Regions from separate parts of the Shewanella sp. SM69 genome, predicted to be linked through region 3. Evidence: predicted binding sites of a transcription regulator. Region 3 holds the regulator's gene; each other region holds the start of a gene.

Region 1 (10,627 bases), on a different contig from region 3:
CGCACCTTGCTCTTTGGCCAAGTTCATTGAGGCTTTCAGTAAATAGTACTGAATCGCTTCGAAGGTTCTGTGGGTTAAAGCGTTCGCGCTACCATCGGAATACTTCATGCCATTTTTCGCTAAATAGTTAGCGAAGTTGATCACGCCTATGCCTAAGGTACGGCGATTCATCGAGGCGATTTGCGCGGCCTTGATAGGGTAATCTTGATAATCCAATAGATTATCCAGTGCGCGTACGGCGAGGTTGGCTAATGGCTCAATATCAGATAACTCTTTGATAGAACCTAAGTTAAGTGCTGACAGCGTACAAAGCGCGATTTCACCTTCAGGATCATCGATGTTGTTCAATGGTTTAGTCGGCAGGGCGATTTCAAGACACAGGTTAGACTGTCTGATCGGCGCGACTTTTGAATCGAACGGGCTGTGAGTGTTGCAGTGATCCACGTTCTGAATGTAGATACGGCCCGTTGAAGCACGCTCTTGCATCATCAGTGAAAACAGCTCAACTGCTTTTATTGTTTTCTTACGAATGTTGCTGTCTTGCTCATATTGCACATATAAACGTTCGAATTCGTTTTGATCTTCAAAGAAAGCATCGTACAAGCCAGGTACGTCAGATGGGCTAAATAAACTGATGTTCTCGCCTTTGATCAGACGTTGATACATCACTTTGTTCAACTGCACACCGTAGTCTAAATGACGGATACGGTTGTCTTCGACGCCGCGGTTATTTTTCAATACCAGCAGAGATTCGACTTCTAAGTGCCAAATAGGGTAGAACAGGGTCGCAGCACCGCCACGCACGCCGCCTTGAGAACACGACTTCACTGCGGTTTGGAAATACTTATAGAAAGGTAAGCAACCTGTGTGGAAGGCTTCACCACCACGGATTGGGCTACCTAAGGCGCGAATACGACCGGCGTTAATACCGATACCCGCACGTTGGCTGACGTATTTCACGATAGATGAAGCGGTCGCATTGATGGAATCTAAGCTGTCACCACATTCGATCAGTACGCAAGAGCTAAACTGACGCGTTGGGGTGCGCACACCGGCCATAATTGGCGTTGGCAGCGACAGTTTAAAAGTTGATACCGCGTCATAGAAATCTTTAACGTATTTCAGGCGCGTCTGTTTTGGATAACGGGCAAATAAGCAAGCCGCAACCAAAATGTAAAGGAACTGCGCGCTCTCGTAGATTTCGTGGGTCACACGGTTTTGAACTAAATACTTGCCTTCAAGCTGTTTTACTGCAGCGTAGGAAAAATCCATATCGCGCCAGTGGTCGATATAGGTATCCATCACATCCAGCTCTTCGCGGGTGTAATCTCTTAAAATGTGTTGATCGTATTTACCCAGCTCAACCAATTTAGTCACGTGAGCATACAATGCTGGCGGCTCGAACTGACCGAAGGCCTTCTTACGCAAATGAAACACCGCTAAACGGGCAGCAAGGAACTGATAGTCCGGTGATTCTGGAGAAATTAAATCCGCCGCAGCCTTGATAATGGTTTCATGGATAGCTTCGGTTGGGATGCCATCGAAAAACTGTAGGTGCGAGCGAAGTTCAACTTCCGAAACAGAAACGTTTTTTAATCCCTTGGCTGCCCAAGTAATTACGCGGTGTATTTTTTCGAGATCGATATTCTCACGATCGCCACAGCGTTTTGTGACTGTCATAGTGCTATTCATTTGGAGATAGGCCTTGGTTCTTATATGTATTTAGGTGAGCAAAATCACCGTACGTATCCTTGTAAAACAATCAATAATCGTCCCTTAAATACAGCTGACTGGTTACAAACGAGTCAATTAAGCGGCGAGCTTCTAGTGTGTCTGATTGTTACCTATACACAAGATATGGTGTTTTAAATTATATGGGATACAAGATAGTGAGGTTTGCCCCTATTTGCAAGTCTGAATTCAGGGGACATCTTGTGGATAACGTGAGGATAAACTTTTGCGTTAGTAACGACTAACCTTGAAGCTCAATTTCAGGTTAGCGTGTCACACTCATGGGGGATTTTTAGGCGATCTTTTCTTTAGATCGCGATCGCTCACGAGTGCCGATCTTTTATCCGCCTGACTTTTTCCGTGGGTCATAAATAGTATGCTGACACACTGATGTCCGTCAGTGAAGTTACGTATTGTATGCCTTATTCGTGAGCATTGTAGGCGCTGTTTTTGGTTGATGTTGTTAAGCCAGTGCTTCGATTAGTGCTTGATGTAGCTCAGTTGGGCTTGCAAAATGCGCGTGCGCAGGCCATTGCAACGGCTTGTCGTTCACGCCCAGATAACCCCATAGGGCCACGCCGCCTAACATGCCAGCAGCCTCGGCCGCGAGCAGATCTCGCTCGGCATCCCCAAGATACAAAATGTGCTCTGGAGCACAGTTCAGCTGTTGTGCGCCTAACAGCATAGGTGCAGTGTGGGGTTTTGGGTGTTTTGTTGAATCGCCACTGATGATAACGGGCATACGCAAGTGTAAATTCAGTTTTCGCAATAAGGGACGGGTAAAGCGCGCAGGCTTGTTGGTGATCACCCCAAACGGCAGCTGAGTTAACTCGAGCCAATCGAGTAATGCTGCTATGCCTGTAAATAGCGCACAATGATCGCCATTTATACGCTGATAGTGGGCGAGCAGTCCTTGCTGTACTTGAGATCGAAGATCTTCTGCCGCATCAGGGATCGCGGCATCGACTAAGGCAAAACTGCCGTGGGATGCGGCGTAGCGCATGGCCGCTAACGGCTGCGCGGCGATGCCGACGTCTTGAAGACTTAAATTGAGGGCCTGCACCAGATCCGGCGCGGTATCGGCTAAGGTGCCATCGAGATCGAACAGTACGCCTTTGATCTGTGCCAGACTCATATTAATCAACCTTACGCGTCGCTATCATGTAATTCACATCAACTTTAGGCGTGTACTTAAAAATGCCCGTCAATGGGTTGTAGCTTATCCCTAAGGCATCGGTACAGATAAGATCGGTATTATCTACTAGCTCAATCAGCTCCGAAGGCTTAATGAATTTTTTATGCTCGTGGGTGCCAACTGGCAGCATTTTTAGCAAATATTCCGCACCTAAAATGGTGTGCACGTAGGATTTAATGTTGCGGTTGATGGTGGAGAAAAACACATGACCACCGGGTTTGACCATGTCACAGCATGCTTTAATCACAGATTGTGGATCGGGTACATGTTCGAGCATTTCCATGCAGGTCACCACATCGTAATAGGCTTGATGATCTTGGCTGTGGGCCTCGGCAGTATTTTTTACATAATTAATGCTCACGCCCGTTTCGAGGGCATGTAGGCGCGCGACTTCTAAGGGCTCATCACCCATATCTAAGCCATCAACCTCGGCGCCGATGCGGGCCATGCTTTCAGACAAAATGCCGCCACCACAGCCGACATCGAGCACTTTCTTGCCGAAAATACCGCCAGCGGTTTGATCGATATAGTTTAAGCGCAGCGGGTTTAATAGATGCAGCGGCTTAAATTCGCCGTTGAGATCCCACCAAGTTTCGGCCATACGTTCAAACTTTGCGATTTCCTGTGGGTCTACATTGGTATTCTGATGCATGCTATTACCTGAAGAAGCTTTATTGTGCGGCTATTATAACGACTATGTTTGATAAACAAAGTGCTCGACTGAGCTAAGCCCTTGTGGTTGAGTGAATTTTCAGCAGTTATCTGCTTTTATGTTAATTGTTGTGCTCCGTATCGACCTTTTACTTTATCCCTTTGACGATTTTTCCTCATCGTAAGCCGTGAATTTCAACGCTTGTTTATCGCACAAACGACCAAATTGACAGTGTTTTCATCTATTAAGCCACCAGACTCTCAATTCGATAATGATAGGTCTGGCGACATTAAATAACTGTGTTAGAATGCCAAATCACGTTTTTGGGCTAGGCAATGATACGGATTATACGTTGTCGGCTATTTTTCAGGGGAACGAGCAGTTTATGACTGATCTGGCATCATCTATTTCGCCAATTAATATCGAAGACGAACTAAAGAATTCGTACCTTGATTACGCCATGAGCGTTATCGTGGGACGTGCATTACCAGACGTGCGCGACGGCTTAAAGCCGGTTCATCGCCGCGTTCTGTTTGCCATGAGTGAATTGAAGAACGATTGGAACAAGCCTTACAAAAAATCTGCCCGTGTGGTTGGTGACGTCATCGGTAAATATCACCCCCATGGTGATTCTGCTGTTTATGACACTATCGTCCGTATGGCCCAGCCATTCTCACTGCGTTACACCTTAGTAGACGGCCAAGGTAACTTCGGTTCGGTCGACGGTGACTCAGCGGCGGCAATGCGTTATACCGAAATCCGTATGGATAAGTTAGCGCACCAATTACTGGCCGATCTTGAAAAAGAGACAGTGGATTTCGTCCCTAACTACGACGGCACAGAACAGATCCCAGCTGTATTACCTACACGCGTACCTAACCTGTTAATTAACGGTTCATCGGGTATTGCCGTGGGTATGGCAACCAACATCCCACCACACAACCTAACGGAAGTAGTGAAAGGCTGTTTGGCATTGATTGAAGAGCCTTCACTGTCGATTGAACAGTTGATGGAATACATTCCAGGTCCGGATTTCCCCACTGCAGCGATTATCAATGGCCGTAAAGGCATTATTGATGCCTATAAAACTGGCCGTGGCCGTGCGATCATGCGTGCTCTGGCAGATGTGGAAACCGAAGATAATGGCCGTGAGCGCATTATCGTCACTGAAATCCCGTATCAAGTGAACAAAGCCCGTTTAATCGAGAAGATTGCCGAGCTGGTTAAAGATAAAAAGCTTGAAGGGATCAGCGGTCTACGCGACGAGTCTGATAAAGACGGTATGCGTATCGTTATCGAAATTAAGCGCGGTGAAGTGGGCGAGGTTGTACTCAATAACCTTTATGCTCAAACGCAAATGCAGTGTTCTTTCGGGATTAACATGGTGGCCCTGACCAATGGTCAGCCTAAACTGTTTAACCTTAAAGAAATGCTCGAATGCTTTATTCTGCATCGCCGTGAAGTGGTGACGCGTCGTACCGTATTTGAACTGCGTAAAGCCCGTGAGCGTGCCCATATTTTGGAAGCGCTGGCGGTTGCACTGGCTAACATTGACCCGATTATTGCACTGATCAAAGCCTCACCCACGCCTGCGGATGCCAAAGTGAAATTGGTTGAGCAAGGTTGGGAATTAGGCCACGTTCAAGGCATGCTGGAAAAAGCGGGCGATGACGCCGCGCGTCCAGAGTGGTTAGAGCCACAATACGGTATTCGTGACGGTCAATATTTCCTGACTGAGCAACAAGCTCAGGCCATTCTGGAACTGCGTTTACACCGTTTGACCGGTCTTGAGCACGATAAGATCATCGCCGAATACGAAGAACTGCTTGAATTTATCGCGGGTCTGCTGTTTATTCTGCGCAGTCCTGAGCGTTTGATGGAAGTGATCAAGGAAGAATTAGTTCAAATCCTTGAAGAATATGGTGATGCGCGCCGTACAGTGATCAATGCCAACGAAGTCGATATGAGTCTTGAAGACTTGATCAACGAAGAAGACGTTGTGGTAACACTGTCGCACTTAGGTTATGCCAAGTATCAACCCTTGACCGATTACCAAGCCCAGCGCCGTGGTGGTAAAGGTAAAGCCGCGACGAAAGTGAAAGATGAAGATTTCGTCGAGAAGCTGTTAGTTGCCAATACCCATGACACCATTTTGTGCTTCTCTGACTTTGGTAAGATGTACTGGCTCAAAGTGTATCAATTGCCATTAGCGAGCCGTACGGCCCGTGGTCGTCCAATTGTTAACTTGCTGCCGTTATCCGATGGCGAGCGCATTACTGCGATTCTGCCAGTACGTGAATACGCGGCTGACAAGTACATCATCATGGCCACCTCACACGGTACTGTGAAGAAAACCGCACTAACTGCTTATAGCAACCCACGTGCAAACGGCATTATCGCCGTTAACCTCAAAGACGGTGACCAACTGATCGGTGTCGATATCACTAACGGTGATGACGAAATCATGTTGTTCTCGAACGAAGGGAAAGTGGTTCGCTTTGGTGAGAAAGTTCGTGATTCTGAAACTGGCGAAGTGAAAACCGATCCTGAAACCGGTGAAGAAGTCTTGTCCTTACGCCCTATGGGCCGTACTGCAACAGGCGTTCGTGGTATCCGTTTAGAAGAAGGCCAGAAAGTCGTGTCGCTTATCGTACCCAAAGGCGATGGCGCGATTCTGACTGTGACTGAAAATGGTTACGGTAAACGGACGCAACTGTCTGAATATCCTGCGAAGAGCCGTGCGACTAAAGGTGTGGTTTCAATCAAGGTGAGCGAACGTAACGGCGCTGTTGTTGGGGCTGTTCAAGTCGGTCTTAACGACGAACTGATGCTCATCAGTGATAAAGGTACCTTAGTGCGTACACCTGCGAGCGGCGTGTCCATCATTGGCCGTAATACTCAAGGTGTAACGATTATCCGCACTGCGGGCGACGAGAAAGTGGTCGGCCTACAACGTATCGACGAAATCCAAACTGAAGAAGATGAAGTCGAGCTGGATGAAAACGGTTTACCGATTGTTCCTGTCATTGTCGAAGGCGAATTAGCTGACGAGGCTCTTGAAGAAGCGCTGGATGACGAAGAAGAGTTGGACGAAGATGAAGACGAACTTGCTGATGATGAGCAAGACGAAGAGTAATTAAGTGTCATATTAACGAGCGTCCAATTGGACGCTCGTTTTTTTAATGGCATTGATGTTGATAGCATTGTTCGTTTTAGAATGGTTTCGTATTTATCAATACCTACATCATGGTTGGGATTAAGGAGAGTGTCAGTGAGCGCGATTTATAATTTCTGTGCTGGACCTGCAATGTTACCCGCAGCGGTAATGAAAAAAGCACAACAGGAATTACTTGATTGGAATGGCCAAGGCGTTTCCGTGATGGAAATCAGCCACCGAAGTAAAGAGTTCATCGCGCTTACACAACAAGCCGAGTCCGATTTACGTGAACTGATGCAGATCCCCACAAATTACCATGTGCTATTTATGCACGGCGGTGGTCGTGGGCAGTTCTCCGCTGTTGTGAATAATTTTTTAGGTAATCATGGCCGAGCCCTGTATTTAGTCAGTGGTCAATGGTCATCTGCCGCGTTAGCCGAAGCACAAAAGCTCGTGGGTGAAGCGCAGATTGATAGCTTGAATATTGTTGAAAAACACAATGGACTCAATGCGGTTGTCTTGCCTGATTTACATAAAATCGATGCCGATTATCGCTATGTTCACTACTGCCCTAATGAGACAGTAGATGGTATCGAAATTTTTGATGAATTAGACTCACCTTGGCCAATTGTTGCCGATTTATCGTCAACCATTATGTCACGTGAAATCGACGTCAGCCGCTACGGTTTGATTTACGCTGGCGCACAAAAGAACATAGGTCCATCGGGTCTGTCGATAGTGATAGTGCGCGATGACATGTTAAAACTGCCGAGTTTACCGCAGTCGTCCATCATGGACTATCGTTTAGCCGTTGAGCATGACTCTATGTTCAACACACCGCCAACCTTTGCTTGGTATCTCGCCGCTGAAGTCTTTGCTTGGCTTAAGTCCATTGGCGGCATTGCGAGTATTGCAAAAATTAATCAACAAAAAGCGCAGATGTTATATCAATGCATTGATGGTAATGCTTTCTACCGTAATGGGGTTGTTGCAGCGAACCGCTCACAAATGAACGTGACTTTCCAATTAGTCAACGAAGCGCTCGATAGTGAGTTCCTAAAGCAAGCCCAAATAGCTGGACTCGTTGCCTTAAAGGGCCATCGTATCGTAGGGGGTATGCGTGCTAGCCTCTATAATGCAATGCCACTCGATGGCGTAGTTGCTTTGGTCAAGTTTATGAATGAGTTTGCAAACAAACATAGCTAGGCTTAGCTGTATTGAGTCACTCATTAGCTTGCGACGCTTAGCGTCTAGGCTTTGCTGCCTGAATATCAACGTTATGCTTATTGAATGTTGATCATCAGTTAGCCATCTCAAGTGAGACATCCCAAAAGCGAATGCTCAAATGCATTCGCTTTTTTGTTAACTTTAATTTATCGACAATGGCGTTAAGCAAGATGACGTTGAGACCAGAGGCCTTCAAGAACACTCGTTTTGAGAAAGCCTGTGAGCTGACGCGCATTACTGAGTAAGATGCTGGGTTAGTTGTATATTATTGTTTATCATAATTAAAAGAACGTATCTTTAGATGTGTATACACGATAAATCAATAGGATGTTACAGATGGATTTGGCCAAGCTTTCGCGGATTAGTATGAAGCATTTGATCACTTTGCATGTGATGCTCGATACCCTGAGTGTAACCGCCAGCGCCGAACGTTTATGTTTAAGCCCCTCATCCGTCAGTAAAACCTTAAGCCAGCTCAGGGACAGTTTAAACGATGAACTGTTCTATCGTAACGGCAACTCACTGGTAGCAACCCCATTGGCAAGACGATTAGGGCCAAGCGTGCAACAGATGATCAATGATATGAATCAGATCATGAGTCAGGATGCGTTTAACCCTGCTCATTTTGAGGGGCGTTTTTCGCTTGCGATGCGAGAAAGCACCTTTGAACTGCTGGCCGCCAAGCTCAGTGCCCATATTCTGAGCTTGGCTCCTAATATCCGCCTCGATATTTACAGTAAAGACAATATTGGTTTTGATGGATTGCTTAAAGGTACATTAGACTTTGTGCTGTTACCCCATGATCTAAGTCAACCTAAACCTCTTCAAGACGATCTGGTGTGGGAAACCTTGTTTAGCGATGAAATGATCTGCCTGATGAATTCATCCCATCCCTTGGCTAAACAGCCGCATATCAGCTTCGATGATTACCTGAGTTTTAGCCATATTGGCATTACCGATACGGATCTCAGTACGCCTTTTTTTGATATTTTGCTCGCCCAGCAATCTAAAAAACGTGCCGTTCCCATTTCGGTCCCAGACTTTGGCAGTGCGGCGTTAATGTGCCATCACAGTGAGTTGCTCTTTACCTGCTCGCGCCGCTGGGCATCCATCGCTAGCCAAGCTCAAGGCTTAACGATTAAATCTTTACCCATAGAATATGGCAAAGTGGCTTACAGCCTAGTTTGGCATAGTCAAAGCATGAAAGATCCCGCACTACGCTGGCTTTATGAGCAAATTTTGCTTTGCAGTCGTTAAAGGTATATGGAAGGTAACACGAGATTGGTTACGCCTCGCTTTGCAAGCGTTGCGGCTAAGCGTTCAATATCGGCTTGTTTACAGCTTGGCCAATTGAGTGCTTCATCGACAACACCATGATGGTGAAAGGCATTTAACTTAACTCGTGTATCTGGGCCTAGCAGAAGTAAATAGGTCGCTAGTGCGTCTATTTCGTCCTCGTAATCCGTGATGCTCGGAATGTGCAGCAATCTCACCTCATACAGTTTTTGCTGTTTAGCTAATAATTGGATTGATTTGAACACGGCATGGTTATCACGACCGGTAATATACCTATGGGTATCCTGTTGCCACGCTTTAAGATCCACCATAGCGCCATCTAAAAACGGCAGCAGTTTATGCCATCCCGTTAGGCTCAAACTGCCATTGGTGTCGAGCATGCAAGTTAAGTGTGATAACGACTCTGTCGCCTTAATTCCTTTAAATAACGCAAGAATAAATGGCAGTTGCAGACTCGCTTCGCCGCCGCTAACCGTAATACCATTAATAAAGTGACGCTGACTATGGAGAATCGTCAGTATCTCCTCGACTGTGTAACGACAGACCTTAGGGCTCGCTTGTTTCGGGCACACGGCAAGGCAGGTATCGCATTGGCTACAACGCTCACTATCCCAGTGAATGCGAGGCTTATCATTGAGGTTTATTAATGTCAGCGCATTGTCAGGGCAGGTGGCGACACATTCGCCACAGGCATCGCATAAACCTATGGTATGTGGGTTATGGCAGTTTTTGCATTGATAGTTGCAGCCCTGCAAGAATAACACGAGCCTGCTGCCAGGCCCGTCGACACAGGAAAAGGGCAATAGCTGACTGACTATTGCCTGTTTATTTATGGCCGGTTCATTTAACAACACAGGGGGGAGTGCTCATGGGCGATAACTCGTGCTTGGCGTTGCAATATTCCCGTATTAACCGCAGCTTCTGCGGCTAAGCCTGTGGTATTGAGACGCGAGCCGCACTGTTTAAACGCTTCAATATCTGAGCGTTTTACCATATAGCCAGTCACGCGCATTAAATCGTTAGAGGCGACATTGGCGGTAAACTCCCTAAAACCTAACTCAAGTGCGGCTTTACACAGTTGGAACATGGCTTGAGGATTGGATTTCACGGTTTCATCTATGGTCAAAATATCGCTAATCCCCGCCGTATAATACTGATGATGTTGCGCTAGGGCTTGAATATGGGCGATGGGATTCGGTTCAGTGCCATAGGGGATGCGAACGCCAGGAGTCACATCGTTGTCGATACTAATACCGCCCTGTGAATGCAGTAGTGCCCGCCCATGGTAACCATGTGCGACGGGTGTGGATTTCACTATGGCATCGAGCGCAGCAGAAATACGGTAGCCAAGTTGATTTGCATCTGCCTG
Region 2 (10,627 bases), on a different contig from region 3:
ACAACACTCACCGTTAACATACAATGGTAACCACTTAAGCTCACCAATTGCCGCTCACACTGCATTTTCGACCACTCATTGAAATTACAAAGTTTTATATCAACAACTTGTTTACACTCGCCAGAACTCAAATGGGGAGATAACAAAAATGATGTGGTTCCTACTCTGTGTCGGTCTACTGATCGGCGGCTACTTTATCTACGGCGCCTTTGTCGAGAAAGTCTTCGGCATTAACGCTAATCGTCAAACACCCGCTTTCAGTCAAACTGATGGCGTCGACTTTGTGCCTATGTCTAAAGGCAAAGTCTATCTAATTCAATTATTAAACATTGCAGGCGTAGGCCCAATCTTTGGTCCTATCTTAGGTGCACTCTATGGTCCTGCAGCCATGTTGTGGATTGTAGTTGGCTGTATCTTTGCAGGTGCAGTACATGACTACTTCTCCGGTATGTTGTCAGTGCGCAATGGCGGTCAATCCGTGCCAAACCTTGCGGGTAAGTATTTAGGTAAGAGCGCCAAACACTTCATGAACGTGTTTGCTATTGTGCTGTTACTGCTCGTCGGTGTGGTCTTTATCTCTGCGCCTGCTGGCTTACTTGGCAAGCTTACTGGCTGGGATGTCAGTATCTTCGTTGGTATAATCTTCGTCTATTACCTGATTGCAACTGTGGTACCTGTCGATAAAATTATCGGTCGTCTGTACCCCTTCTTTGGCGCTTTATTGTTCTTCATGTCGTTTGGTTTAGCTTTCGCAATTATGCTATCAAGCGAGCATACCTTACTGCCTAACGTACAAGCGGGCGATTTCTTCCAAAACTTAAATCCGAACGACATGCCACTTTGGCCTGCACTATTCATCACTATTGCCTGTGGCGCAGTATCAGGTTTCCATGCAACTCAATCACCGTTAATGGCCCGCTGCGTTGAAAACGAGACGAATGGTCGCTTCGTCTTCTTTGGCGCCATGATTGGCGAAGGCATTATCGCATTGCTTTGGTGTGCCATCGCGTTGTCTTACTTTGGCGGAGTAGAAGGGTTAAGTGCGGGTATGTCAGGTAACCCTGCCAACGTCGTCTATGAGGCCTCTACTGGTCTGTTAGGCGCTATCGGTGGCTTTATGGCTATCCTAGGGGTGATTATTCTGCCGATTACCTCAGGCGATACGGCTTTTCGTTCTGCGCGTTTGATTCTGGCTGAATTTTTCAACATGCCACAAATCTCACTACCAAAGCGCTTAGTGTTAGCTCTGCCACTGTTTGTTATCGGCGGCATATTGACCCAAGTGGACTTTGGTGTGATTTGGCGCTACTTCGGTGTAGCAAACCAAGCCACTGCAGTATTAATGCTGTGGACGGCTTCGGCTTACCTGCTACGACATAACAAACTACATTGGATTGCGACAATTCCAGCGATGTTTATGACCACTGTGGTTATCACCTTCCTACTGAACTCGTCAACCTTAGGTGCCGGTTTACCTATGACGGTATCAACCATAGCGGGCATAGTCACAACCTTAGTGATTACAGCACTCTTGATTGTGAAAACCAAAGGTAAAGGCGAAATTGATTTACCGGTTGAAACTGAGCTTAAAGAGACAGTCAAAGACTAGTCAAACAATTCAAATGACCAACCTAAAACAGGCGCTTTATTGCGCCTGTTTTGATCATACTGCTCCACCAATAGCAGCTATCACAGGTTTAAGCTAGCAAGGTATTCAAGCTTGACTCGATACCATTCCACACTGTATCAGGCATACAAAACTGCTATACTCCCGCCATAGCACATTGCAACATGCATAATATGAATCAATCGAATAACCCGCTCCACAGCATTAAACTGGAAACGATCATCACTTATTTAGTCGAGAAATACGGCTGGGAAGAATTAGGTGAAAGAATTAATATCCGCTGTTTTACCCACGATCCCAGCATCAAATCCAGTTTACGTTTTTTGAGAAAAACAGAGTGGGCGCGGGATAAAGTCGAATATCTTTATTTAAGAGCCAATAAATTACCCTTGCCGCCACCCAAAGCAGACTCTAGTCAAGCGGCTAAGAAGCCTGCGGCAAAAATTGCGACGAAGAAAACCAATCAAACTCCCCCTGACAAGTCTGTTAAAAGCGATAAACCTAGCACAGATGACAAAGTAAATAGCCATATTTGGGGTAACAGTTAATCTTCGCCCTCTGCAGCCATAAAACGTGAACAGTCCTCACTTGAGGGCTGTATTGTCATCAGCAATATCGCGCTTTTTGCCAAATAAGCCAAAAATTAGCTTCAGTTTTCCAATTAATGGCCGATAGCGATTTGAGTATCAACACAGTTTGCATCTAATGGAGTATGGAATGAGCATTAATGGAATAAACAGTGCCACAATCGGCTCAACTTTCACTCCGGTATCGAGCGCATATATCGCAGCAACTCCTGCCACAACAAAAACGGCGACTAATGAATCGACAGCAGATGCGCAGGATACTCAAGACACAGTCTCCATTTCTTCAGCCGGCCGCGCCGCATTGTCCGCAGATGTAGGTGCCCCTTTAAGAGACAATGCTGCAGCAAAAAAAGATGGAACAGAAAATGATGCGTCAGAAGAGCCCATGACGTTAATCGACCAACAGATCCAGAAAATAAAAGAGCAGATCAAAGCACTACAAAAAATGCTGGCCAAACTTAAAGGAGATGACTCTGAGGTTGCGGAGCAACAGCGTAAGTTAATCCAAGAACAAATAATGCAGCTAAGTAGTCAAATAGCGACCTTGACTGATAAGAAGATGCGCGACGCGCAAAAGTCAGCTTAGACAAAATAACTGACCAATAGTCTTTGTAATACATCCCGTAATGGATGATACCTAGATAGGAAAGCTAAACATTAAACGCCAAACATTGAGCCCATCGCCACGACGATAACTGAATCCGATGCGATCAACACTTAATAATTCACCGCCTAACGGCTTAGAAAACGCGAGGGAAAAACCGGCCTCATAGCTGCCAGAAACAATAGTATCTTGCTCTATCTCGCTAATAAATCTAAGTTCATTGAAATACCAATAGCCTACGGCAAAGATCCTTGGTTGCACCTGCAGATCCCACCATTGCCAGCGTGGTGCTAACCCTAAATCAACACCTGTTTGTAGTACTGCAAATTGATCCGAAAACTTACCATAGTGCTCACTGTACCCAGCAAAGCGTAATCTCGATACCCACACAGCATCCTGCCCTGCTAAGGTAAAGTCATACAAGCTACTGATCCCTGAGGCGATAATAGCAACGTTATCGTTTTTATCGAAATTAGTGCCAAAACCGATATCTAAATACCCTTCCATTCGAGTATTTTCGCTCGCCTGCCAATGATGCTCAAAACCTGGGGTAACTGTCATAGTACCTATCGACGACGGCAACTCACCTTCAGTGATATCTTTGGCTAAATAATCAAAAAAGCCAAAGGAGATAGGTAACCGTAACCAAGTTTGGCTACCGCTATCTTTCTTCAAATCAAAGCTTAACGGAATGCTAACGACGGTCGCATTTTGGTTTGCAGCGCGGTAAACGCCAGTGCCAAGATAACTACCAAAGGCGTAAACAGAATTTGGATTAGTGCTAGTTTCTATCGGATTACTACCATTAGCATTATTAGGTGCATGATTGATAGAAAAGCCGGAATCATCCGCTTGAGATGCAGATATGAATGTATTTGTAGCAGAAATACTATCGGCAAAGGTGGTAGGAATAACGCTCAGTAATGCCAAGCACATTAGCGACAAGCTTAATAGCAACCGACTGAAAAAATGGCTCAATTGACTTAAACCTTCCTCATTTTTAACTCAATCGGTCGACTCATCATGATGACAAAACTACTTATTTTCATCCATAAAATGATATTCAGACATCATGTGTCCAAGCTCAGTGGATTTAGTTTTTAAGTACGCTTCGTTATAACGATTTTTACCAACTTGCAGTGGTACGCGCTCAACCACTTCGATGCCAAACTCCTTCATCGCTTTCACTTTACGCGGATTATTGGTCATCAAACGCACATGCTTCACCCCTATCTGTTCCAGCATAGGCTTGATCATATCGTATTTACGCATATCCGCTTCGAAACCAAGTTGCTCATTGGCTTCAACCGTGTTGGCGCCTTTATCTTGCAGCTCATAGGCGCGAATTTTATTCAGCAAACCAATGCCACGGCCTTCTTGGCGTAAATAGAGGATAAAGCCACTGCCCGTTTCAGCAATATTTTGCATGGCAGCTTGTAACTGAAAACCACAGTCACAACGCAAGCTAAATAAAGCATCGCCGGTTAAACACTCGGAATGAATACGGCCCAATACAGGTTCATCCGCACTGAGTGTACCGAATGTGAGCGCAACATGCTCTTTACCTGATTCGGTATCTTCAAAACCATGCATGGCAAACACGCCCCAAGGAGTGGGTAACTTTGACGTCGCGACATATTTTATCGACATACTTAACCTTAACGACAACTCTCATTCCATGAGACGAATAAGATCCCTAGAAACAAAACGAGGATTAGGCACTTAGCCAACTAAGCGCACTATTCTAAAGTGTTTTTGAACAATCCAGAAATACTTTAGTGTTTTAATCAACTAAACCAAACATGAATGTCTTTTCGATGGGCAGCACGAAGGAATGGATTAAAACGAAGCAGTGCATTAAATACAAGGAGCACAAACACGCGATCGACACTCGATCCCGTGCCAGTGACATCCAATCCCACATTAAAATTTTGCGGGAGCGTATCCAGTAACTTCCGTTAGCCCCATTTCACGGCCGATAGCCGTCATAGGGTGGATTACCACAAGCCCTTTGACAGACTTTTTCAGTTTGCCCATGTCTGCTTGTTCCGCTTTTGTCAAAGCACGATGGAAAGGCAAACCTTTGATATCTGACCCTTGCTTATTCAATAAGCGGGTTTGTTGCCCTTTCACACTGCCGATTTGCTTAGTGACCGCAGCGATTTCGCGTTTGAACTGGGCAATAATGACGTCATCGCCTCTTTGTTCAGCCGCAGCAAGTTTACGACGAAATTTATCTAATTTATCGTTAAGCTGCTGCAGTTCTTGCTTTAAATTCATTCTGTTACCTTAAATTACCTAAGTTAGCCACAGTAAAATCTTAGCCTGATTATGCTAGCGTCTGTGTCAAGGTCTGAGATTATAGCAGCAAGTTACAGATCCTCGTTACCGCTTTTATAACAAACGAATGATCTGATTGCTGCTACCGCGAAAGACAAGACTCGGATCGGCAAGACTTTGTTCAAATTTTCCGTCCACCAGCACATCAATATAGGCCAACACGGCGCGCTGTTCATCACTCAACTCATCGAGCACATAACCTGTCCACAGCCAAATATCCTTCCCCTTACACTCAGCCTTGACTCGTTTGACGAGCGTCAAAATGGCACTGAGATTGACAGGCAATAAAGGATCTCCGCCCGAAAGCGATAAACCACGGCGCACAATCCGCTGATCATTGAGATCGGCAATAATCCTATCTTCCATCGTCCTATCAAACACATGCCCAGAACGGGGATCCCACGTGCTTTGGTTGTAACAACCGCGGCACTGGTGCTCACAGCCAGAGACAAACAAGGTCGCACGGGTACCTGTGCCATTGACCACATCGATAGGGAAATATTGATGGTAATTCATTGATGGTCACTCATAGTGCATTTCATCTTTTAACACTGACACTCATCCCGTGGCACTATTTGATGCCACGGAATAAGTCTAACAGGCAGAATAAGGTAATAGTGTTACAAGTGTTTGATCCTGCGTTTTACTTCTTCTTGCTTGCCATAATTAAAGGGCCGCGCATCAGGACTGCCTAAGTAACCGCACACACGGCGCGTCACAGAAACCCGACTAGGCTCATGATTGCCACACTTAGGGCAAGTGAACCCTTTACTGGTACAACTAAATTCACCGGTAAAGCCACAGTCGTAGCATTCGTCGATTGGCGTGTTAGTGCCATAGTAAGGCACGCGGCTGTAGCTATAATCCCAGACGTTTTCCAGCGCTTCGAGGTTATGCTGCATATTGGGATATTCGCCATAACAAATAAAGCCACCGTTCGCGATAGCGGGATATGGCTGTTCAAAATCAATTTTATCGTAAGGGTTAACACTTTTTTCCACATCGAGGTGAAAACTATTGGTGTAATAGCCCTTATCTGTCACCCCTGTGACTAGCCCAAATTGCTTCGCATCCAGTTTACAAAAACGGCTGCAGAGACTCTCACTTGGCGTGCTATACAGACTAAAGCCATAACCTGTTTCGGCCTTCCACGCATCGGTAGCCGCTTTAAGATAAGCTACAATAGCGACGGCTTTGTCCCTTAATTGTGCATCGTCAAATACATGGGTTTGGGTGCCATAGAGTGCATTCATGGTTTCATGCAGGCCAATGTAACCGAGTGAAATCGAAGCGCGGCCATTTTTAAAGATTTGCGCCACATCATCATCAGCGCGCAAGCGTACACCACAGGCGCCTTCCATATAAAGGATAGGTGCCACGCGGGCTTTAACACCATTCAGTCGCTCAATACGGGTATCCAGCGCTTTACGGGCTAATACTAATCTGTCATCTAAAATGCGATAAAACTCAGTCTCATCGCCATTGGCTTCTAAGGCAATCCGCGGCAGGTTTAAACTGACCACTCCCAAATTATTGCGCCCTTCATGCACAAGCTCGCCATTTTCTTCATAGGTGCCTAAAAAGCTACGGCAGCCCATTGGGGTTTTAAATGAACCGGTAACTTTCTCGACTTGCTCGTAGTTGAGGATGTCGGGATACATGCGCATTGTTGCGCATTTGAGCGCCATCTGTTTTACATCGTAATTGCAATCGCCCGCTTTATGATTAATACCATCGCGAATCGCAAACACTAGCTTAGGGAATACTGCAGTCTTGCGATTTTTACCCAATCCCGCCATCCGCACTTTGAGCATAGATTGCTGAATTAAGCGTGATTCCCACGACGTACCTAAACCAAACCCAAAGGTCACGAACGGTGTTTGGCCATTGGCAGTGTGTAAGGTATTGACCTCATATTCCAAAGACTGGAATGCATCGTGACATTCTTTTTCAGTTTGCGCCGTGGCAAAGGCTTTGGCGTCGGTGATCTTCCAATTCAGGGCAATTTGGTAGTGCTTGTCGTAGCTCTTAGCGACAAATGGCGCTAACACTTCATCGATACGGTTAATAGTAGTTCCGCCATAGATATGGCTCGCCACTTGGGCAATGATCTGCGCGGTCACCGCTGTCGCTGTTGAAATAGACTTAGGGGTTTCAATTTCGGCATTACCCATTTTAAAGCCGTGGGTCAACATGCCAGCTAAATCAATCAACATGCAGTTAAACATCGGGAAAAACGGCGAGTAATCTAGGTCGTGGTAATGGATCTCGCCCGCTTCATGGGCAGCGACCACATCCTTTGGCAAAATATGACTCTTGGCGTAATGTTTGGCGACTATGCCCGCGAGTAAATCCCGCTGAGTAGGAATGACTTTTGAATCTTTATTAGCATTTTCATTGAGCAAAGCCGCATTGCTTTGCTCAACTAAACCACGGATTTCGAGGTTGAGTTTACTGGTCGCTTCACGGCACACATCTCTGTCGTGACGGTATTCGATATACACGCGCGCAAGGGACTTGTACGGCCCTTCCATCAGTAAATTCTCAACCGCATCTTGTAGATGGTGGATATCGACTTCAGCTAATGGCGCGACGCTCTGACTGATACACGCTGCCACTGTCGCTGCATAGTCGCCATCCTCTATTCCAACTGAGTTTGCAGCGGCATTCACTGCATCCCTTATCCTTGTTTCATCAAAAGGTGTGCGGCAACCATCACGCTTAATTACGACTGGCATTGTTCAGTTCCTCTCCATCTTGCCTAAAAATTAACACTACATCTAGTGATTTTAAAAGCATAAAACACAATATGTAGAGCATTAGGCTACAATGACGGTAAGGAGTCCATGATCCAGATCATAGTTTTTAGGATGAAATAAAAGAACAAACAAGAACTGCAGCTAGGCCCAATTATCTGAAAATTGCGCCTTGACCTGCTGATTAAACCCAGCTAGTTGAATGCGTGACAATTTGTGTTTATCACGCACTATGGATGTGAATTAACGTTTAGCAAGCGCAAGATAACTACTGAGTTGGCCCGATGCAGATTGATGTGCCCCCATAGATGAAGCAAGTTGCATCATAGATTTTAGCCCCTGCCACTGCTGCTTTTGAGCATCCGTAAGCGGAGGTTCAGAATTCAAATAATCCGTCAATTGGCTAAGGACTTTCGTGGCCTTCTGGGCTAGCACCGGCGACTGAGCATCATCCATATTGGTTAAGACGTTTTTAGCATCAACTAAGGTATTGATAAGAGGATTATTAGGTGATTTTTTAGCTAATGACTTGATTTCATCATCTAAAAAATCTTGCAACGATTGTTTAGTCGGCGTTGTTGTGCTCGGCACTGTAATACCGTTTTTCGATAAACGCTCGAGTTGCACATCCGATAAAATGCCATCTTTTTGTAAGCGCGACACCAATGCGGGAATATCGGCGACGCCAAATTGACCATCGGCAAAAAAATCCTTCGCCATCGATTGAATTTTCTGTGCGCGTTGCGCCCTTGGCGACAGCGCTATCTCATCGGTTTTACCGTTATCGGGTTTGGTAGCATCCGTCTGCGTTTTATTTGTTTCTATCGTAGTATCGGTTTTAGCCGTGCTCGTCTTTTGGCTATTGGCACCATAGGCATCGGCGATACTGGCACTGCTGCGATTAAGATTAAAGGCATTTAAAATAGAATTCATCGTCAAAAATTCGGCGTCTAAGACTCAATGACGGTTTTAAAGCAAAAACTAAGCCAATCAAGTATTAATCAGTGCAACCCCTGAGTTAATAGCATCACTATGCATAAACCAACTTATATCTAGGACTGTATATCTTCGATCAAGGCAAGACATTGCCGCCTTAGTAAATCGAGTGCCTCAGCGTCCATCTGCACTTTATCAAGCAAGGTTTGCTTCAAGGCAAGAGCTTCGTGCCTGATACCCTCTCCTTGACTTGTCAGAGTGATCAGCTTTTTCCGCTCATCTTCAATGCAGGCCAAACGCGTGATCAAGCCTTTTACCTCTAATCGCTTAACGATAGGCGTTAGCGTCCCCATATCGAGCTTAGTCGCCGCTGATAGCTGGGTTTGGCTACAGCCGTTTTGACGCCACAGGGTTTGCATCACCAGATATTGAGGGAAAGTTAACTCGTATGCCTCGAGTAGAGGCCGATAAGCACGCACTAATGCATTGCTCGCAGAATATAACGCGAAACAAACATTATCGGATAAACAGAGTGGATCGCTAGAAGCTTGGCTATGAGTCTGTTTTGTAGCGTCTAGCTCAGGTTGAGGTAAGCAATTCTGCACGTTTAAGCGCCTGTCATTTAAACATAACACTATCTTATCCGATCTGTCCCACCCCATCTAGTTTGCGCGCAAACTATTTGCATTCAATCTTAAAGCCACGTAGAGTTAACATCATTAGTTTGCGCACAAACAAAAAGTGATTTTTTATGAAGAGTATGACTGAAACCCGTGAAATCCATCTAGCTAGTCGCCCAGAAGGCATGCCTACAGCACAGAACTTTACTTTAGTAAATAAAGCGTTAGCACCTCTCGCTGATGGACAAGTGCTGATTAAAAATCTATGGATGTCGGTTGACCCTTACATGCGCGGGCGCATGGTTAATCGCAAGAGTTATGTTCCGCCCTTCGCCTTAAATCAAGTCTTAGAAGGCGGTGCGATTGGTGAAGTTATCGCGTCAAAAAACACCGAGTTCCCGGTTGGTACTAAAGTCAGCAGCATGCTAGGTTGGCGTGAACACGCAGTCACAGATACCGCAGGACTGACAGCTTTACCACTAACTACGCTTGATAATTCACATTTCCTCGGCGTACTCGGAATGCCAGGCATGACTGCTTGGACAGGACTGACTCACATTACAGATTTAAAAGCGGGTGAGACACTGTTCGTTTCCGCAGCCTCTGGCGCAGTAGGTAGTGTGGCTTGCCAAATTGGTAAACTAATAGGTGCCCGTGTTATAGCCTCTGTCGGTTCAGATGAAAAAGCTGAATTATTAAAAAGTTATGGTGTTGATGCGGTCATCAATTATAAGACTTGTGACAATCTCACCCAAGCGTTGACAAAAGCCGCCCCAGAAGGAATTGACGTGTATTTTGAGAACGTCGGTGGCGAGCATTTAGCCGCAGCGCTGAGCAATATGAAAGATCATGGACGTATCGCTGTTTGCGGTATGATTTCGCAATATAACAACACAACTCCAACACCTGGCCCTGACAACTTAGCCCTAATTGTAATGCGAAAACTCAAGTTGGAAGGTTTTATCGTATCCGAACATTGGGCGCATTATCCTGAGTTCACCGCAAAAATGGTTCAATGGTTAGCGGAAGACAAAGTCAAAGCAGAACAAACAATTTATCAAGGGCTTGAACAAGCACCTGATGCTTTTATCGGTCTATTTGAAGGTAAGAATCGCGGTAAAATGCTGGTAAAACTAGCCTAAGTTACCAACAAAGCG
Region 3 (10,627 bases):
ATGGCACGCAATCGCTCACGTGCCTGTCTTTAACTATTTGCACTTAAATGCTTGTATCTAATCGCCTAGATAGATATGGCTGGGCTTACATAGGCCAGGTCATTTCGCCCATGTAAACTTTGGCGCTGATCTCAAGCCCTGCATCGGCTGGCATTTGTGGGTATAGCGCCAGCATCTTTTGGATTAATTCAGCTGAATCTTTCGAGGCTTTTGCAGCGATTTCAAAGGCTTTTACATATTCACGAGTAAAACCGATGGCGTGGGTATTAAATCGCGCTTTGCCTAAATAGTGCCCTGGGATCACTGTGGTCGGCAGCAGTTTTTCCATTGCATCTAAATGGGTTAACCATTCCTGACGCTCAGAGGCTGTTTGAGTGTCAGCCATCCAAACATGCGTGTTATCAAATACTTCCACGCCACCTGTAATGGTTTTTGCCGATGGCACCCACAGGAAAGTGTGTTTAGGGTGTTTATCATTAAAACCTTTGATAATCACTTGCTCACCGTCGATAGTAAAAGTGTCACTGTGAATCGCCTTAGGTAACACTAATTCGCTTGGCGCATTATCTTTTAAAATCGGCCCCCAGTAGGCGAGTTTGCCTTCCATTGAGGCTTTAATCGCATCGACAGTGGTTTGAGTCGCGACGATTTGTGCATCGGGGAAATTCTTTTTAATCACGGCTAAGCCGAAATAGAAATCAGGATCGCTATGGCTGATATACACCTGAGTCAGCTTTTTACCGCTGGCCTTAATGGTGTCGACCAATGTTTGGGCATCGTTATTTTGAAATTGCGCATCGACTAGCATCATTTCGTGTTCGCCGCTGATAAAGATCGATGACACGGCAAAGATGCTGTTTTCGCCCGGATTAAAATGGCTCACTTGCAATGGCGCAGCATTGACCGCGCTAAGTCCTGCTAGCAACAAGGTGGCGGCTAGGCTTATTTTAGACGAGGCCTTCAATGTGGCGTTAACTGTGTTACGTATTGCATAGGTCGATGTGTTCATTTGGGGCTCACTTATAGTCACAGGGTGAAAGAGTAAAAGGTTCGATTTAGCATTCATTGATTTGCAGCTGCTGCAAAAAGTGAGTTAAGTATAGGTTGCAATAATCAATAGATAAATGCGAGTATCTGCCCATGTTTGTTGCATTAATCGGACGAATGGCTGCGTGTACTCTTAGTTATTATTCATGTGGTGACGTGAGTATGTGAGTGAACCTTCGAGTGATTTGAAAGTGAGTGATTAAACGTTATTGATTGAACGTTATTGATTGAACGCGAGTGGAGATAAATCATGGATAGACTCGAAGCGGCTAAGGTGTTTGTGACTATTGTTGAGCGCGGCAGCATGATAAGCGCCGCCAATGCCTTAGATATGTCGCGTTCTATGGTGACCCGTTACTTGAGCGAAATGGAAGAATGGTCTGGTGCTAGGTTGTTGCATCGCTCGACGCGTAGCCTCAGCTTAACGCCCGCGGGTGAGCAAGTGCTGGACTATTGCCATCGGCTGCTCGAACTGGCTAACGAAGTACCTGCGGTAAGCCACGCCGCTGTGGCGATTCCGCGGGGCTTGTTGCGTATTAGTTGCTCCCAGTTTTTGGCGCATCAGATTTTAGCGCCCGTGGTACAGCAATATTTAGCCAGTTATTCGCAGGCGAGCGTGAATTTCCACGTGAGCAGCCAAACCGTCGATTTAGTCGCCGAGCGTATTGATCTGGCTATTCGCATCACCAATGAACTCGATCCCAATCTTATCGCTAGGCGCTTAGGGGAGTGTGAGTCTGTGGTATGCGCCGCACCGAGTTATCTTGCCGCGCGCGCCGCCGTGCTGCATCCCGAGGATTTAACTCAGCATAACTGTTTAACCTATTCTTATTTTGGCGATGTGATGTGGCGCTTTTATAAAACCGATGTAGGGCCGAAACAGGCTCAAGCGTTGAACTCCGATCCTAAGTCAAACCAAGGTCAGGCGTTTAACGTGCCTGTGAATGGGAATTTTAGCGCCAATGATTCAATGGTGGTGCTCAATGCCACGCTGGCAGGTGAGGGGATTGCCATGCAGCCCGTTTGGGCGGCGAAACCCTATTTAGACTCGGGTCAGCTAGTGCCTTTATTAACTGAGTTTAAGCCTCAGTCCCTCGGTGTGTATGGCGTGTATCAATCCCGCAAACATATGCAGCCTGCACTTAGGGTGATGATGGACATGCTGGTGGCCTATTTTGCTAGTTTGAAATAGTGCCAGTTTAAAATAGTGTTAGCTTGAAATAGTGCCAAAGCTTGCGTCACTTATAGCGTAACGGGATGCCATAAAAAAGGAGCTTAACCCTTTCGAGTTAAACTCCTCAGATACATGCTTGACTAGATTCTAGATTCTAGATTCTAGATCTACTTAATCATGCGCTTGTATTTCAAGCGGTGTGGCTCAACCACATCGGCGCCATAGGTGTTCTTCAACCATGCCGAGTATTCTGTGTAGTTACCTTCGTAGAAGTTCACTTGACCTTCGTCGCGATAATCCAGAATGTGGGTCGCGATACGGTCGAGGAACCAACGGTCATGCGAAATCACCATAGCGCAACCTGGGAATTCCAGAATCGCTTCTTCCAGTGCGCGCAGGGTTTCAACGTCTAAGTCGTTGGTGGGTTCGTCGAGTAATAATACGTTACCGCCTGCTTGCAGCAGTTTGGCTAAATGCACGCGGTTACGTTCACCGCCCGACAGAGTGCCGATGATTTTTTGCTGATCGCCACCACGGAAGTTGAAGCGGCCTACATAGGCACGGCTCGGGATTTCCATGTTGTTGATACGCATGATGTCTTGACCACCGGAGATTTCTTCCCAAATGGTGTTCTTATCATTCATCGAATCGCGGAACTGCTCAACCGAGGCCAGTTGCACAGTTTCACCTAGCTCAATGCTGCCGCTGTCTGGCGTTTCAGCGCCGGATAACATGCGGAACAGGGTCGATTTACCCGCGCCGTTGGCACCGATAATGCCGACGATCGCGCCCTTAGGCACAGAGAACGACAGGTTGTCGATCAAAACGCGGTCACCGTAAGATTTGGTCAGGTTATTCACTTCAATAACCTTGTCACCTAAACGAGGTCCGGGCGGAATAAACAGCTCGTTGGTTTCGTTACGTTTTTGGTAATCGTTAGTGTTCAGTTCTTCAAAGCGTGCCATACGGGCCTTGCCTTTAGACTGGCGGCCTTTCGCGCCTTGACGTACCCATTCCAATTCCTTGGCAATGGTCTTTTGGCGAGCGCTTTCTGTGGCTGATTCTTGCTTCAGACGGGCATCTTTCTGCTCAAGCCATGAAGAATAGTTACCTTCCCACGGAATACCTTCACCGCGGTCGAGTTCTAAAATCCAGCCAGCGGCATTGTCGAGGAAGTATCTGTCGTGGGTAATCGCGACCACAGTACCAGCATACTCCTGCAAGAAGTGCTCAAGCCACGCCACAGATTCAGCATCCAAGTGGTTGGTGGGTTCGTCCAGTAACAGCATTTCTGGTTTTTCAAGCAGCAAACGACATATCGCTACGCGGCGACGTTCACCACCGGATAATACTTCGATTTTTTCATCCCAATCTGGCAGACGCAGGGCGTTGGCGGCGCGCTCAAGGACGTACTCTAAGTTATGGGCATCTTGGGCTTGGATAATGGCTTCGAGTTCACCTTGCTCTTTTGCAAGGGCGTCGAAATCGGCGTCCGGCTCGGCGTAGGCTGCGTAAACGGCATCGAGGCGAGTCAGGGCATTTTTTGCCTCTGCTACCGCTTCTTCAATCGCTTCACGCACGGTTTGATTCGGATCGAGTTTAGGTTCCTGCGGCAGGTAACCGATTTTCAATCCCGGCATTGGGCGCGCTTCACCTTCAATTTCGGTGTCGATACCCGCCATAATGCGCAGTAGTGTCGACTTACCTGAACCGTTGAGACCGAGTACGCCAATTTTGGCGCCGGGGAAAAAGCTTAAAGAAATATCTTTAAGGATCTGCTTCTTAGGCGGAACAATTTTACCCACCCGCAGCATGCTGTAAACAAACTGAGCCATTTTTCTCTATCTTAAGTGACTAATGATGCGGCTAATTCTACTCGATTGCGCGCCGAACTCAACTCGACAATGAGCCAAGTTCAAGCACTATCTGCAGGAATTTCATGTTTCAAATACTGGGATTGTGACCGCGTTCCGAGTAGAATACCGCGCAACCCTACCTATAAGAATTGGCAGCTGGAGTAAGCAATGCTGAAAAAAGATATGAATATCGCAGATTATGATCCGGAACTGTTTAAGGCAATTCAGAATGAAACTCTGCGTCAAGAAGAGCATATTGAGCTGATTGCTTCTGAAAACTACACCAGTCCACGCGTGATGGAAGCGCAAGGTTCACAGTTAACCAATAAGTACGCTGAAGGCTATCCAGGCAAGCGTTACTATGGTGGTTGTGAGTATGTGGACGTAGTTGAAACCTTAGCGATTGAACGTGCGAAAGAACTGTTTGGCGCAACTTACGCTAACGTACAACCTCATTCAGGTTCACAGGCAAACAGCGCGGTTTACATGGCATTGTTAAAACCTGGCGATACCGTACTGGGCATGAACTTAGCCCACGGTGGTCACTTGACCCACGGTTCACCGGTTAACTTCTCTGGCAAACTGTACAACATCATTCCTTACGGTATCGACGAGTCTGGCAAAATCGACTACGACGAAATGGAACGTATTGCCATAGAACACAAGCCTAAGATGATGATCGGTGGTTTCTCTGCCTATTCAGGTATCGTTGATTGGGCAAAAATGCGTGAAATCGCAGACAAAATCGGTGCTTATTTATTTGTCGACATGGCGCACGTTGCCGGTCTTATTGCTGCGGGCGTTTATCCAAACCCAGTACCACACGCGCACGTTGTGACATCTACGACCCACAAAACCTTAGCGGGTCCTCGTGGTGGCGTGATCCTATCTGCTGCTGACGATGAAGACTTGTACAAAAAGTTGAATTCTGCGGTATTCCCAGGCGGTCAAGGTGGCCCATTGATGCACGTTATCGCCGGTAAAGCGGTGGCGTTCAAAGAAGCCCTAGAGCCAGAATTTAAAGTTTACCAACAGCAAGTGGTTAACAACGCTAAAGCTATGGTTGAAGTGTTCCTTGAGCGCGGTTACAAAATCGTCTCTGGCGGAACCAGCAACCACTTAATGCTAGTTGATCTGATTGGTCGTGACTTAACGGGTAAAGAAGCCGATGCCGCCTTAGGTAGCGCTAACATTACTGTGAACAAAAACTCAGTGCCAAACGATCCACGTTCACCCTTTGTGACCTCTGGTGTGCGTATCGGTACGCCAGCCATTACGCGCCGCGGCTTTAAAGAAGCGGAATCGAAAGAGCTGACGGGCTGGATTTGTGACATCCTTGATGATGCAAGCAATCCTGCTGTGATTGAGCGTGTTAAAGACCAAGTATTGGCACTTTGCGCACGTTTCCCTGTTTACGGCTAATTTGCCTATGCATCTACGTTTAGTAGATGAATGGCCGAGATTGACCGCCGACAGACTTGATACTTATCACATCAGGTATTTAGCATCAGGTACTTAACATCAAGTAGTTAACATTAGGTTGTTAAGCTCAGGTAGTTAACCTCAGCCCATAAATAGGATAAAATCCCATGGCCGCATTTAGCGGCCATTTTTATTGGTAAAATCTTAGGCTTAAATCCATTGTGTTTGGCTGAGATTTTAACAGGTAAAGCCATTAACGCTTTACTCGCATTCACTGGCAGGAGGCTCAATGCATTGTCCATTTTGTAGCGCGACAGATACTAAAGTCATCGATTCCCGATTAGTGGCAGAAGGCCACCAAGTGCGCCGTCGCCGAGAATGCACCGAATGTCATGAAAGATTTACCACCTTCGAAGGCGCCGAATTAGTCATGCCTAGGGTGATTAAGCGCGATGGTTCACGCCAACCCTTCGATGAAGAAAAACTCCAAGGTGGCATGTTACGCGCCGTTGAAAAACGCCCCGTATCTATGGATGAAATCGAGCAAGCACTCAGCAAAATCAAGTCGACCCTACGCGCCACTGGCGAGCGGGAAGTGCCGTCAGAAATGGTCGGTAACTTAATGATGGAGCAATTGATGAGCCTCGATAAAGTCGCCTACATTCGTTTCGCTTCCGTGTACCGTGCCTTTGAAGACGTGTCTGAATTTGGCGAAGCCATCGCCAAACTGCAAAAGTAGTCATTGAGTTTTGTCGCCGACAAGGCAGACGTGTACGAGCGATTGGCGTGAAAGCACAAATTTAAAAGACAGGTTTGTAAGACTGGTGAAAGCCGAAACCTTTAACAACAGGGTTGAACATGAGCTTGAACATAAGTTGGTCCGTACTCGATACCCAAATGATGAGCCGCGCGATTCAATTGGCGCGCAAAGGCTTTTACACCACGAGGCCCAATCCCAGTGTGGGCTGCGTTATCGTTAAAGATAATCAGATTGTCGGCGAAGGTTATCATCAAAAAGCGGGTGAGCCCCACGCCGAAGTGCATGCGTTACGTATGGCTGGCGAACACGCCCGCGGCGCAACGGCCTATGTCACCTTAGAGCCCTGTAGCCATTATGGCCGCACGCCACCCTGTGCCTTGGCGCTGATCAATATTGGCGTTAAACGCGTGGTGGTGGCGGTTGAAGATCCTAATCCGCAAGTAGGTGGTCGTGGCATTCAAATGCTGCGCGATGCCGGTATTGAAGTGGATGTGGGATTACATCGCGATGAAGCCTATGCCTTGAATTTAGGCTTTATGAAGCGCATGGAATCGGGTTTACCCAGAGTTACAGTCAAATTGGCTGCGAGTCTCGATGGTAAAACTGCGCTGTCTAACGGTGTGTCTAAATGGATAACTGGTCCAGAATCTCGCCGCGACGTGCAGCGATTACGCTTACGTTCCTGCGCGCTAGTTACGGGGATCGAAACCATACTGGCAGACGCTCCTTTACTTAATGTGCGTTATCAGGAACTTGGCAGCTTAAAAGACAGTGTAACCGAGGCGCAATTACTGCAGCCATTAAGAGTGATACTCGACAGCCGCGCCCGTTTGCCGTTATCCGCCGCCTGCTTAGCTATCGTATCGCCGATACTCTTGGTCTCGACCGTGGCTTATTCCGCAGAGTTTCAAGCGCAATTACCCTCCCATGTGAGTTGCCTCCTGTTACCTGCAATTGAAGGTCGCGTCTCATTGCCTGAACTATTAAGCTATTTAGGCCAAAGCTGTAATCACGTGTTGGTGGAAGCGGGTGCAACCTTAGCAGGCGCTTTTTTAGCAGAGGGGCTGGCCGATGAGTTAGTGCTATATCAAGCGATGAAAATCCTCGGTGGGCATGGGCGTAATCTGCTGCAATTGCCCGATTATCAAACCATGGCACACATTCCTGCACTCACGTTGGTCGATGAGCGCAAAATAGGGCCAGATACCCGTTTAATCTTGAGCGTTAAGCTTGATACTTCTTTATTTAATTAAGTGAGTTAACCATGTTTACTGGGATTATTGAAGCCGTTGGCACCCTGTGCAAACTGGAGCGTAAAGGCGATGATATTCGTCTTACCGTGGCGAGCGGCAAACTGGATTTAAACGATGTACGTCTAGGCGACAGTATTGCTACCAACGGTGTGTGCTTAACGGTTGTGCAGCAATTAGCAGACGGTTATGTGGCTGATATCTCAGCCGAAACCGTGAGTCTAACCGGCTTTGCTCACTACAACGTGGGCACTAAGGTGAATCTTGAAAAGGCGGTTACCCCAACCACACGCTTAGGCGGCCATATGGTCAGCGGCCATGTTGACGGTATGGCAACGGTTGAGCAACGCTTAGTGCGTGGTCAAGCCATTGAATTTTGGTTAGCCGCACCCGTAGAGCTTGGGCGTTACATTGCCCATAAAGGTTCCATCACCATTGATGGCGTGAGTCTGACGGTTAATGAAGTGGACGGCAGTCGATTCCGCTTGACCATAGTGCCGCATACCGCAGGGGAAACCACGTTAATCGACCTGCAAGCGGGCGATAAGGTGAATATCGAAGTGGATTTAATCGCCCGTTATCTTGAACGTTTGATGAATTATGATGGCAAAGACAGCAAGAACGGTGGCGTCACCATGGAAATGTTAGCCCGTGCCGGCTTTGTGCGTTAGTGCACAGGAGCAGATTATTTAACTTAAGCTTATCGGCAGCTTAGGTTATTTAGGTATAGAATTTCATAATAACAGTAAAATCATAAGGTCCTACAATGGCGCTGCACAGTATAGAAGAGATCATCGAAGATATTCGTCAAGGTAAAATGGTTATTTTGATGGATGACGAAGACAGAGAAAACGAAGGTGATTTGATCATGGCGGCCGAAATGGTAACGCCAGAAGCGATTAACTTTATGGCGAAATATGGCCGTGGGCTCATTTGCCAGACCATGACTAAAGCCCGTTGCCAGCAGTTAAACCTGCCTTTAATGGTGACGAATAATAACGCCCAGTTCTCGACTAACTTTACGGTTTCTATTGAAGCGGCAGAAGGTGTGACTACCGGTATTTCGGCCCACGATCGCGCTGTAACGGTGAAAGCGGCTGTGGCTAAAGAGGCTAAAGCGTCTGATTTAGTGCAACCAGGGCATATCTTCCCGTTAATGGCACAGGACGGCGGTGTATTAACCCGCGCAGGCCACACTGAAGCTGGCTGTGATTTAGCCCGTCTTGCGGGACTTGAGCCATCGGGCGTTATCGTTGAGATTTTGAACGAAGACGGCACTATGGCACGTCGCCCAGATTTGGAGATTTTCTCCGAGTTGCATGGCATCAAAATCGGCACTATCGCGGCTTTAATCGAGTATCGCAATACCAAAGAAACCACGGTTGTGCGTGAAGCTAAATGTAAATTACCGACCCGTTTCGGTGAGTTCGATATGGTGACTTTTAGAGACACTATCGACAATCAACTGCACTTTGCCTTAGTCAAAGGTGAGGTGAAAGAAGATTGTTTGGTGCGCGTGCATTTGCAAAATACCTTCAACGATTTACTCCACTCAGAGCGCGATCAGCAACGCAGCTGGCCACTCGAAAAGGCGATGGAGCGTATTTCTGCAGAAGGTGGTGTATTGGTTTTACTCGGGAATCAAGAACATCCCTGTGAAATCCTTTCTAAGGTGAAAGCCTTTGAAGCCGAAGATCAAGGCCAAGCGCCTGCTTCTGCAAAATGGCAGGGGACGTCGCGCCGTGTGGGTGTTGGCTCGCAAATTCTCGCCAGCCTTGGTGTGACTAAGATGCGCCTGCTCAGCTCGCCTAAACGCTACCACTCACTTTCAGGCTTTGGCCTTGAAGTGACTGAGTATGTGGCGGACTAAAACCCAAAGTTACACTGAAGTAAAATTAACAATTTCTGATAATTTGCATAGGGCTCTGGGCAATTGGCTGTGATATCATGTCGCCACTTTTCGCCCCGAGCTGGGTGCTTTAGCTAAATTAGGTAAGATAATGAACGTAGTTCAAGGTAATATCGAAGCGAAAAATGCCAAAGTTGCGATTGTAATTTCGCGTTTCAACAGCTTTTTAGTTGAGAGCTTGCTTGAAGGTGCACTTGACACGCTGAAACGTTTTGGCCAAGTCAGCGACGACAATATCACTGTTGTCCGTGTACCTGGTGCGGTTGAGTTGCCGCTAGCTGCGCGTCGCGTAGCTGCCAGTGGTAAATTCGACGGTATTATCGCATTAGGTGCGGTGATCCGTGGTGGTACTCCTCATTTTGATTTTGTTGCAGGCGAATGTAATAAAGGTCTAGCTCAAGTTGCTTTAGAATTTGATCTGCCTGTTGCTTTCGGTGTTTTGACCACTGATACCATTGAACAAGCGATTGAACGTTCAGGTACCAAAGCGGGTAACAAAGGCGGCGAAGCTGCTCTAAGCCTGCTTGAAATGGTCAATGTTCTGCAAGAACTTGAACAACAGTTGTTATAGTAGGAAAAATAATGAAGCCTTCTGAGCGCCGCAAGGCCCGCCGTTTAGCCGTTCAAGCCATCTATTCATGGCAACTAAGCGGGAATAATATTGCCGATGTCGAGCATGAGTTTTTAACTGAACAAAGTCTCGACGGTGTTGATGTAGCTTATTTTCGTGAGCTATTTTCAGGCGTTGCAACGAAGAAAACCCAATTGGATGAGCTGATCATCCCGCATCTGGAACGCCCGATTGATGAAGTGTCTCCAGTAGAGAAAGCCATAGTTCGTTTAGCGACCTATGAGCTGACTTTCCGTAAAGATGTGCCATACAAGGTCGCGATTAACGAAGCGATTGAGTTGGCAAAAGCTTTCGGTGCGGACGAGAGTCATAAGTTTGTGAACGGACTGCTCGACAAACTGGTTGCACGCAAGTAATAAAGACAAACGGTATCTTAGGATACCGTTTTTCATTGCTAACAAAGGTGGCCGATGTAAGTCGTGCCAAACTGTACAGTGAAAGAATTCCAATTAATTGAATGTTATTTTAGCAACCGCGGCCCCACTCGCCGTGATGTGAAGCTTGGCATCGGTGACGATTGCGCTTTAGTGCAACCCGCAGAAAACAAGTCGATCGCTATCTCCTGTGACACCTTAGTT

What was found. Region 3 encodes NrdR, which represses ribonucleotide reductase genes. Its sites were predicted from a motif close to AAACACNANATNTNGTGTTT; they were not measured.
Region 1: the regulator NrdR is predicted to act here: its motif matches at 1,847-1,866, upstream of nrdA (class 1a ribonucleoside-diphosphate reductase subunit alpha).
Region 2: the regulator NrdR is predicted to act here: its motif matches at 7,928-7,947, upstream of nrdD (anaerobic ribonucleoside-triphosphate reductase).

Annotation. Positions count from the first base shown of each region.
Region 1 covers NZ_JAKKRV010000002.1:185,268-195,894, reverse strand. Annotated here, with positions in the region: gene nrdA (class 1a ribonucleoside-diphosphate reductase subunit alpha) at 1-1,692, opposite strand, end outside; gene L5M37_RS04250 (HAD family hydrolase) at 2,195-2,866, opposite strand; gene ubiG (bifunctional 2-polyprenyl-6-hydroxyphenol methylase/3-demethylubiquinol 3-O-methyltransferase UbiG) at 2,868-3,578, opposite strand; gene gyrA (DNA gyrase subunit A) at 3,964-6,714, shown strand; gene serC (3-phosphoserine/phosphohydroxythreonine transaminase) at 6,850-7,941, shown strand; gene L5M37_RS04230 (LysR family transcriptional regulator) at 8,299-9,219, shown strand; gene L5M37_RS04225 (YjjW family glycine radical enzyme activase) at 9,216-10,076, opposite strand; gene L5M37_RS04220 (YjjI family glycine radical enzyme) at 10,103-10,627, opposite strand, start outside.
Region 2 covers NZ_JAKKRV010000001.1:400,019-410,645, forward strand. Annotated here, with positions in the region: gene L5M37_RS01915 (carbon starvation protein A) at 149-1,609, shown strand; gene L5M37_RS01920 (VF530 family DNA-binding protein) at 1,792-2,175, shown strand; gene L5M37_RS01925 (FlxA-like family protein) at 2,345-2,800, shown strand; gene L5M37_RS01930 (hypothetical protein) at 2,852-3,796, opposite strand; gene ribA (GTP cyclohydrolase II) at 3,854-4,468, opposite strand; gene L5M37_RS01940 (YibL family ribosome-associated protein) at 4,742-5,098, opposite strand; gene nrdG (anaerobic ribonucleoside-triphosphate reductase-activating protein) at 5,213-5,674, opposite strand; gene nrdD (anaerobic ribonucleoside-triphosphate reductase) at 5,779-7,896, opposite strand; gene L5M37_RS01955 (hypothetical protein) at 8,158-8,847, opposite strand; gene L5M37_RS01960 (MarR family winged helix-turn-helix transcriptional regulator) at 8,967-9,455, opposite strand; gene L5M37_RS01965 (NADP-dependent oxidoreductase) at 9,602-10,612, shown strand.
Region 3 covers NZ_JAKKRV010000003.1:168,023-178,649, forward strand. Annotated here, with positions in the region: gene L5M37_RS06635 (MBL fold metallo-hydrolase) at 86-1,009, opposite strand; gene L5M37_RS06640 (LysR family transcriptional regulator) at 1,298-2,239, shown strand; gene ettA (energy-dependent translational throttle protein EttA) at 2,389-4,056, opposite strand; gene glyA (serine hydroxymethyltransferase) at 4,246-5,499, shown strand; gene nrdR (transcriptional regulator NrdR) at 5,789-6,238, shown strand; gene ribD (bifunctional diaminohydroxyphosphoribosylaminopyrimidine deaminase/5-amino-6-(5-phosphoribosylamino)uracil reductase RibD) at 6,358-7,512, shown strand; gene L5M37_RS06665 (riboflavin synthase) at 7,524-8,180, shown strand; gene ribBA (bifunctional 3,4-dihydroxy-2-butanone-4-phosphate synthase/GTP cyclohydrolase II) at 8,276-9,379, shown strand; gene ribE (6,7-dimethyl-8-ribityllumazine synthase) at 9,510-9,989, shown strand; gene nusB (transcription antitermination factor NusB) at 10,001-10,405, shown strand; gene thiL (thiamine-phosphate kinase) at 10,484-10,627, shown strand, end outside.